DNA from 3 places in the Aneurinibacillus sp. XH2 genome. Region 2 is predicted to be linked to each of the others. Evidence: riboswitches for the same ligand, from Rfam matches in the RefSeq annotation. Region 2 holds a riboswitch; each other region holds the start of a gene.

Region 1 (3,160 bases), 940 kb from region 2:
TGCGGGCGAAAGCGTTGCGAAAAAAATCGATGGCAAATGGTTTATCGCGCTTCGCCCGTTTGCCCAATTGTATGGTTGCCAAGTTTATTGGGATGCGTCCCAGGAAATAGCGACCATGCGCTGTGGTGAAACTGTGCGCAAATATCCGAGCAAAAATAATGCATATGTACGCAACGAAAAAGGTGTCCTCTGGCTTTCGCTTGAAAAATTGGACAGCGACTTTCCGTCCATCCTTGTCGAAACGAGAGGGGATAATCTGTTCGTTTATGTAAAGTAAAGCATGGATTCACAACAAAATTCCTTCCCGGGCGTATATACAATTAGATAACCATTTATACCGTAATTGGGAGGATGGAAAAGCCGGGGAGAGATGCCCGGCTTCTTCCCTTAGATCAGTATACGCAGGGAGGAATGTACATGAAAAAATGGGGATATGGATTGGCAGGTGCCGCGTTGGCCTTGGTGATCGGGGCGGTGTCCACCGGTTTGGCAGCTACGCCTGAGCCCGGCTCCGATGCAGATCCGGTTGTAACGAAGAGCTATGTGGAGAAAGTAAAGCAGGAGATTTTGAATGTGGTGAAATCCCAGCCCGGCAAACCGGCAAGCGACACGCAGACACCGGCTGCGGCGAAGCTGATCGTGGAAAAAGTTCCGGCAGGAAAGACGATTATTGGCTATGCGGGCACGGAATTTATTGTTCGGACCGGAAAAGTGGTCGCTCATACGCCGCCGGGCGAAGGGTATGGTCTCCCGGATTTGACCGCAGGCACGAACATTACGCAGGGCGAGCCGGTACCAGCCAATCACCATTTGTTGTTGCCGCGCGATGACGGCCGTGGCCTCAAAGTTGTAAAAGGCCCGGCGGACATTATGATCCGCGGTGAATATGTAGTTCGGTAGCACGGTCGAACGAACAACCAAGTATTTTTCTTTATTGACATCCAAACCTAAATAAGATATGCTCATTGAGAACGGAAGACCCTTGTATCCCGAGCAGGCGGAGGGACTGGCCCGATGAAGCCCGGCAACCACATCGCGCAACGAGCTAGCGCGGACAAGTGTTCCCGGCGCGATGAACGGTGCTAACCAGCAGAACAGGTATGGATACATACTTGATTCTGGAAGATAAAGGGCAAAGAATGAGTAAAAAGATGACCCTTTTCCAGGATAAAATAATGGAAAAGGTTTTTTACTGCTTTGCGACAACGTTTGGGAAGGGAGTACCGTATCTTAACCAAGACCATCTATATATTCATGGTTTATAAGGAGGTACGTGAACATGGCGCTGAAAAAAGGCCGTCATCTCTTCACATCGGAATCGGTAACGGAGGGCCATCCGGACAAAATTTGCGACCAGATTTCCGATGCCATTCTTGATGCGATTCTTGAAAAAGATCCAAACGCTCGTGTAGCGGCGGAAACATCCGTAACAACAGGCATGGTGCTTGTAGCGGGCGAGATTACGACAAGCTGCTATGTAGATATTCCGAAAGTGGTTCGTGAAACGATTCGTGAAATCGGATATACTCGCGCGAAATTCGGTTTTGACGCTGACACTTGCGCGGTTCTAACTTCTATTGACGAACAATCTCCTGATATTGCGCAGGGGGTTGACCAGGCGCTCGAAGCGCGCGAAGGACAGATGACAGATGAGCAAATTGAAGCGATTGGTGCTGGCGACCAGGGCTTAATGTTTGGATTCGCTTGCAACGAAACGGCAGAATTGATGCCGCTTCCGATTTCTCTTGCTCATAAACTGTCCCGTCGTTTGACGGAAGTCCGCAAAGATGGAACGTTGAGCTACCTGCGTCCGGATGGCAAAACGCAGGTAACGATTGAATATGAAGGAAACAAACCAGTACGTGTGGACACGATCGTTATTTCTACGCAGCACGATCCGTCCATAACGCTTGAGCAAATCCAGAAGGATCTGAAAGAACATGTGATTAAGCCGGTTGTTCCGGCCGAGTTCCTCGATGAGCAAACGAAGTATTTTATCAATCCAACAGGTCGCTTCGTTATCGGTGGACCGCAGGGTGACGCTGGATTGACCGGACGCAAGATTATCGTGGACACATATGGTGGATATGCTCGTCATGGTGGCGGCGCTTTCTCCGGTAAAGACCCGACCAAAGTGGATCGCTCCGGTGCGTATGCGGCGCGCTATGTAGCGAAAAACATTGTGGCCGCGGGGTTGGCGGAGAAGTGTGAAGTGCAAGTAGCTTATGCGATTGGGGTGGCGCAGCCTGTATCCATTAATGTAGATACATTCGGGACAGGCAAGGTGGATGAAGAAATTCTTGTTCAGCTTGTGCGCAAACATTTTGATCTTCGTCCAGCAGGCATTATCAAACAGCTTGACTTGCGTCGACCGATCTACCGTCAAACTGCCGCGTATGGACATTTTGGTCGCAATGACCTAAATGTTCCATGGGAAAGAACGGATAAGGCAGAAATTCTTAAGAAAGAAGCTTCTGAACTTTCCGCTCGCTAATAAAAATAAGACTAAAGACCCAACACATCAATAGTGTGTGGGTCTTGTTTTGTTTATGTGGGATGAATGATACAATAGGAAAAGAGTTTTTGTTCTTCTTGCCTATAAAGGAAGTCAACCAGTAGGGAAGAGAAGCGTAGAAGGTAACAATTCGAATGGTACTTATTGGCTAATGATAGAGAGGGGATGTACGTGACCGAGGCGAACATTGATTTTCAACTGCTTGATGAGGTCATGAATAAGACGATTTCGTCGGTGGAAGAAAGTAGGGAAAAGATTTTTGATATCGCGGAAAACGCGCATAAAGAAAGCAATTATATCAGCCTCGAACTGGAAGCCCTAAAAAGAGAAATCGAATGGGTCATTAGCCAGACGGATGAACTTGAACTGCAGGCGAGAAAGGCGCGCCAGAAGCTGGCTAGTATTAGCCGTAGTTTCCACCAATATAGTGAGGCGGAAATACGCGAAGCGTATGAGCAAGCCAGCCAGATGCAGATTAAGCTGTCGCTCTCAAGGGATAAGGAGCTCCATCTCAGGCAGCGGCGGGACGAGCTGGAGCGGCGCCACCGCAGCATTTTAAGCACCATAGAGAAATCGGAAAACTTGATTGCGCAGATGGGAATTGTGCTAAACTACCTGCAGGGCAACTTAAGGAAAGTGGGGATT
Region 2 (3,160 bases):
AATTTTATATTTGCGCGGCAGGTTGGAAAAATCCCGGTTCATTAAAAACGTATCGGACAACTGTTTCACAAGCGGGGTCGTATCTATTAATTCGTACGGATCGAGCCCCGCAAGCGGATTGCCAACAATCGTACGCGGGCAATCGCCGCACGCCTCAAATGAGGACAATCCGACGGCAGCCAACCGTTCAAAAATGTCCGGTAAATTTTCGATCCGCAACCAGTGAAACTGAATCGCCTGACGTGTCGTAATATCGATTAAATCCCTGCCATAATCATGCGCGATACTCGCAAGCGTGCGCGCCTGCTCGGACGTAAGATTTCCGGACGGAACCCGGACACGCATCATAAAGCACCCGTCTTTCGGGCGCTGCTGATATACACCTGCCCACTTAAAACGATCCATATCATCCGGCGTAATGGATTCAAAACCAGTTTTCGCATAACGATAAATGTCCTCAATAACATCCAGTCCATCTTTCTCCAGTTTTATTAATTCTGTTTTATTCAATTTCTCCTTATTTTGTGCCCATATTGGTGTATAACTCATTCATACTCTCTCCTCTCATCTCAGCGAATATTATGCAATAATGACTTGACGCAGCTGTTGTTCATACCAAGCTAACTGCTCCCGCAGGCGGACAACCTCGCCTACGACAATCACTGCCGGAGAACGAAAGCGTGCCTGTTGTACCTGCTCTACAATCGTCTCCAATGTACCTATAAGCGTCTCCTGATTTTCGCATGTACCCCAGCGGATAAGTGCCACAGGTGTCTCTTTGGCCCGGCCGTACTTATGAAGATTTTTCACAATTTCCGGCAAATTGCCGACCCCCATGTAAAATACCAGCGTATCTACCGCAGTGGCCAACTTCTCCCACTGAATACCACTTTGCTCCTTCTCTACAGCTTTGTGGCCAGTCACAAACGCGACGGAGGATGAATAACCACGGTGCGTGATAGGTATTCCTGCATAAGCCGGAGCAGCGATACCCGATGTAATGCCCGGCACAACTTCATAGTCGATGCCGGCCGCGATACAGGCTTCCGCTTCTTCCCCACCGCGCCCGAAAACAAATGGATCACCCCCTTTTAAACGAACAACCTCTTTCCCTTGCACAGCCTTCGCCACAATGATCTCGTTAATTTCCGTCTGGGATAACGAATGGTGATTTGTCTCTTTTCCGCAATAAATGCATTCAGCCTCCTTTTTTGCATAATCAAGCAGCTTTGGACTGGCCAGACGGTCATATACAATCACATCCGCCCGTTGTAGAAGCTCAAGCCCACGCACTGTAATCAACTTTGGATCGCCTGGCCCGGCACCCACAAGATACACTTTACCTGCCACCATATAACCATCCCCTTTTTTTCCAAAAATAATATTAATCAAATTTGTTTTATATGTTTAATTTAATTAAAAAAGCCCTGCTTCATTAAAGAAGAAGGGCTTATATTCTACGCTCCCCTCTTCCTCATCTTCAAGCGTGTGCTTTCTGGAATTGGCACCTAACCGAATTAGGTTGCCGAGATTTCATTGGGCCAGTCCCTCCATCTCTCTGGATAAGAAAGAGAATTCATATTATATTGATCGGATTTATTAAATTTGATTATACTCGGCTTTTTCTAAAAAGACAATACTTTTCAAAAAAATCCTCTCATTCATTATGCAAAGAGGCTTCAGAGTTAAAGAGCAGCCCGCTTCTTATTCATAACGCAACGCCTCAATCGGATTTAGCTTTGCCGCTTTGTTGGCAGGATACAATCCGAAGAAAATCCCGATGGAACTGGACACGGAAAATGCAAGCAAAACGGTCTCCCATGAAATCAAAAGCGGTATATTAGCATAGGAAAAGCCGATAGCTGATATACCAATACCAAGCAATGCTCCGATTAAGCCGCCGATTAACGACAAAATCATCGACTCCAGTAGGAACTGAAGCAAAATATCTTTCCGCTGCGCTCCAAGCGCTTTGCGGATTCCGATTTCTCTTGTCCGTTCCGTCACGGACACAAGCATAATATTCATCACGCCAATGCCGCCCACCACGAGGGAAATGCCAGCTACAATGCTAAAAATCAGGGTAATCATTCCAGTCATTTGCGAAAACTCTTTAATATTGTCTTCCATACTTAAAACTTCATAGTAATCTTTATGGTTATGCTTGCGGTTCAAATAATCCTTGACCTGCTTCATCGCAGGCCGCAATGCTTCTTTGGAAATGGCGGTCATTTCAATGTTGCTTACCGTTTGGTTTTCAGACAGCTCATTCGCAAAACGAAACGGAACAAACGCGCTCTTTGCTTTGGAAAAATCAAAGCTTACTTTCTCCTGCTTAAATACGCCGATCACCACTACGCTCCGATCGTTAAAACGCACGCGCTGACCGATCGGGTTTTCCGTCCCGAACAATTCCTGAGCTGCTCCGTCTTCCAATACGATAACCGGTCGGCGGTTTTTATCATCCTCGTCGGTAAAAAAGCGGCCTTGCACCATGTGGAGCGTGGGTTGTACAGCCGGAAGCTGGGCCGTCGTCGCCCTTACTTCGACGGTTTTCTTCTTATTGAGCCAGTAAAGCTCCGTATTGCCTACGTAAGAGTTGGCTACGGCAGCGGAAATGTACGGACTCACCTGCGGCAAATATTCCGCATCTTCCAAAGTAAGCGCGTTCGGATCTTCAGGCTCCTCCGTATCGTAGCGGGTATATACCATAAATTTATTTTGGCCGAACTTGCTTACCTGCTGCACGACCGCACTTTCGCCCCCTTTCCCAAGCGTCATAACCGCAATGACAGACGCGATACCAATAATAATCCCCAGCATCGTTAGAAAAGAACGCAGCTTATTGGCGCGCAAACCGTCCAAAGCCATGCTTAAGCTTTCCAGCAAACGCATAGATTACACCTCCTGTTGGCGCTCCGACGCCAGTTGTTGCGACGCGAATAATCGATCCCGCACGGGGTCATCGGCGACTACCTGGCCGTCGCGGAAGCGGATTAACCGCTTCGCATAGCATGCGATATCCGGTTCATGCGTAACAAGAATAATAGTCGTTCCTTGTTCATTTAACTGTTGGAAAATGTCCATAATTTCAATGCTTGTCCGCGAATCAAGCGCCCCGGTTGGCTCATCAGCCAGCACAATCGCCGGCTCATTTACG
Region 3 (3,160 bases), 1.6 Mb from region 2:
GAGAAAGTCTTCTTCCTCACCCCTTCTAAAACTTATTACTATTCTGCTTCCGTCAAACTACGATTATGCATTCACCAGTTGGCTGGCTTTAAGCGCCTGCTCAATGTCGGCAATAATATCATCTACCGCTTCAATACCGATAGAGAGACGAATCATATCCGGCGTAACACCCGCACTGCGCTGTTGTTCTTCCGTTAGCTGCTGATGCGTCGTACTTGCAGGGTGGATAACAAGCGTTTTGGCATCGCCAACATTCGCCAAGTGGGAAAGAAGCTTCAGGCTGTTAATAAAGCGTTTGCCTTCTTCCAGCCCACCTTTAATGCCGAACGTGAAAATGGAACCCGGTCCTTTTGGCAAATACTTCTTTGCGCGCTCATAATAAGGACTGCTCTCAAGCCCTGCATAATTCACCCAGGAAACAAGTTCGTTTTCTTGCAAATATTCCGCTACTTTTTTTGTATTTTCCACATGACGCTCCATGCGTAAATGAAGCGTCTCCAACCCTTGCAGGAATAACCAAGAGTTGAACGGAGATATCGCTGCCCCAAAGTCGCGCAGCAATTGTACGCGCGCTTTGATAATGTAGGCAAGATTGCCGACTGCTTCCGTGTATACTACACCGTGATAGCTCGGATCTGGCTCAGTTAACCCTGGGAACTTGCCATTGTTCCAGTCAAAGTTACCGGAGTCGACAATCACGCCTCCAATTGAGGTACCATGACCACCGATAAACTTTGTAGCAGAATGAACAACAATGTCAGCGCCAAATTCAATCGGACGGCAAAGATACGGAGTGGCAAACGTGTTATCTACAATAAATGGAATTCCGTTCTCATGCGCGATGCCCGCTAATGTTTCCAAATCAACTATATCTGCGCGTGGATTTCCGATCGTTTCCGCATAAAGCGCTTTTGTCTTGTGCGTGATCGCGGCACGAATAGCATCCTTATCTTCCGGATCAAAGAATTTCACCGTTATGCCGAACTTCGGAAACGTATGCGCGAACAGGTTGTATGTTCCGCCATATAGATTGCTGGAAGCGATAATTTCATCCCCCGCATGCGCGATGTTTAAAATAGAGAACGTAATTGCCGCCTGACCGGAAGCGACCGCAAGCGCACCCACACCGCCTTCAAGTTCCGCAATCCGCTTCTCAAACGTATCCTGCGTCGGGTTCATAATGCGCGTATAAATGTTACCGAATTCTTTCAATGCGAACAAATTGGCTGCATGCTCCGTGTCTTTAAATACATAAGAAGTTGTTTGATAAATTGGCACCGCGCGCGAAAGCGTCGTCGGGTCCACTTCCTGTCCTCCGTGCAAGCATACCGTCTCGAAATTGAATTTGCGTTCTTCTGCCATTCTCTTTTTCCTCCCTGTCATCATTCTTTGTTTTCGGCGATGCCAACCAAAAGAAAAATCCTCTTCTTTGGAAGAAGAGGATTCTACGCAGGTATGTATCATCGCTCTCATCTTCCAAAGCATGCTGCTTTGCTGGAATTAGCACCTTGCACATACGTGCCGGTTGCCGGGCTTCATCGGGCCAGTCCCTCCGCCGCTCTTGATAAGAGATGTCTTATATAAAATTTTCTCGCTTGAGCTGATTCTGGTTTTATTATAGCCTTACTATTCCTACCTGTCAACTTAATTTGAAGATTTTTATTGTACAGAAATTTTGGCGCGCATTTTCTCCAATGTTTTCGGACCAATTCCTGCTACCTTTGTTAAATCCTCTACCGTTCTGAACAGGCCATTTTCTTCCCTGTATTGAATAATAGCTGCTGCTTTTCCAGGCCCAATACCAGGAATGGTTTGTAGTTGCTCTAATGTAGCTGTATTAATATTAATTTTCTCCTCCTGCCCGGGTGCGCCCGGCGCAGAAGCTGTTCCTGCTGATGCCAGACCCGTTGTACCGATTAGAGCCTCTTCTCCTTTTATCGGAATATATAAGAGCATGCCGTCAACAAGCCGCTGCGCTCCGTTGACTTGCTTTGCATCCGCTTCCGGAAGCAATCCGCCCGCCATCCCGATGGCCTGATACACACGTGCCTCAGCCGGTAACGTATATACCCCTGGCTTCGCTACCGCGCCCTTCACATCAACGACGACAGTCGCCTGAACGGATGGCGCAGGAGAGCGCGCGCTTTCCTCTTTTTCTATGGGATCTCCCGTTTGATCGTTCTCCCCGGCAGTGAAAACGGAGGAGCCCGTAACCGCTTGTTGCTCAGAAAACGGAAGCGTTTTTGCTTCTGTTTCCTCCTGAGTGTAATTATAAAAATAAATACTACTGCCCAAAATAAAAAGACATATACTAATACTGATCCATTTTTTCTTTTCTACAAACCAGCTTTTCACCGCATCTCTCTCCCTTACTTGTAGTTTTCTAACTTTTTGCCTATACTTTTTATATAAACATTCAGAAAATCGCCACTTAAAAAAGGAGGATTGCAAACAATGGGTGTTCATCACGCAATTTCAGCCCACTCCGCAAGGCAAGCTGAGTATATTACGCTCTACCGCAAACTGGATGCGGTGCGGGAAATGTGGATTGAAAAAGCGGTAGAGCAATGCAAGAACGGAGAAAAAATCAGCGTGGAAGAGATTAATAACATCACACAACAAATTAATCAACTTGCGCAACGTTACCATCTTCCGCCGCGCAAACTTGTGACGGAAGAAATGGTACAAAATATTTGTAAATAATTACCACATCTCTATCTTAGCATAATTAGAAAAATATGTGTACTAAATCTTTCTTTCCCCTCATACTTATTAAATAATTATAATCGCCGGGGGGATTTAGATGCATATCGGCTTTATCGGAACGGGAAGTATGGGAACAATCCTCATTGAAGCCTTTATCGAATCTGGTGCTGTTCTGCCCGCCCAAATCTCTGTTGCCAATCGGACACCGGAAAAACTACATGCGCTCACGGCAAAACACCCGGACATCAAGGCTAGCACTAACATAAATGTGGCCCAAAAAGCAGACATTCTATTTCTGTGCACCAAGCCCCTGGAATATCGGACGGTACTCGACGAAATTGGCGAACATTTGACGCCCGATAAACTTGTTCTATCTATCACAAGTTCCGTCGGTGTGCAACAATTAGAAGCATATATTCCTTGCAAAGTGGCCCGTGTCATTCCCAGTATTACG

The links. A riboswitch is a leader RNA that binds a small molecule or an ion and turns the genes downstream of it on or off. The one in region 2 is predicted to bind S-adenosylmethionine.
Region 1: it holds a riboswitch for S-adenosylmethionine, as region 2 does, so the genes downstream of both, metK (methionine adenosyltransferase) here and cobA (uroporphyrinogen-III C-methyltransferase) in region 2, are expected to answer to the same signal.
Region 3: it holds a riboswitch for S-adenosylmethionine, as region 2 does, so the genes downstream of both, ACH33_RS05210 (homocysteine synthase) here and cobA (uroporphyrinogen-III C-methyltransferase) in region 2, are expected to answer to the same signal.

The regions. Positions count from the first base shown of each region.
Region 1 covers NZ_CP014140.1:392,633-395,792, forward strand. Annotated here, with positions in the region: gene ACH33_RS01910 (S41 family peptidase) at 1-277, shown strand, start outside; gene ACH33_RS01915 (hypothetical protein) at 418-900, shown strand; SAM riboswitch class I at 982-1,132, shown strand; gene metK (methionine adenosyltransferase) at 1,286-2,494, shown strand; gene ACH33_RS01925 (sensor histidine kinase) at 2,660-3,160, shown strand, end outside.
Region 2 covers NZ_CP014140.1:3,114,636-3,117,795, forward strand. Annotated here, with positions in the region: gene ACH33_RS15545 (nitrite/sulfite reductase) at 1-549, opposite strand, end outside; gene cobA (uroporphyrinogen-III C-methyltransferase) at 580-1,353, opposite strand; SAM riboswitch class I at 1,472-1,569, opposite strand; gene ACH33_RS15555 (ABC transporter permease) at 1,705-2,895, opposite strand; gene ACH33_RS15560 (ABC transporter ATP-binding protein) at 2,899-3,160, opposite strand, start outside.
Region 3 covers NZ_CP014140.1:1,070,684-1,073,843, reverse strand. Annotated here, with positions in the region: gene ACH33_RS05210 (homocysteine synthase) at 64-1,362, opposite strand; SAM riboswitch class I at 1,467-1,571, opposite strand; gene ACH33_RS05205 (helix-hairpin-helix domain-containing protein) at 1,660-2,355, opposite strand; gene ACH33_RS05200 (DUF2533 family protein) at 2,455-2,703, shown strand; gene comER (late competence protein ComER) at 2,804-3,160, shown strand, end outside.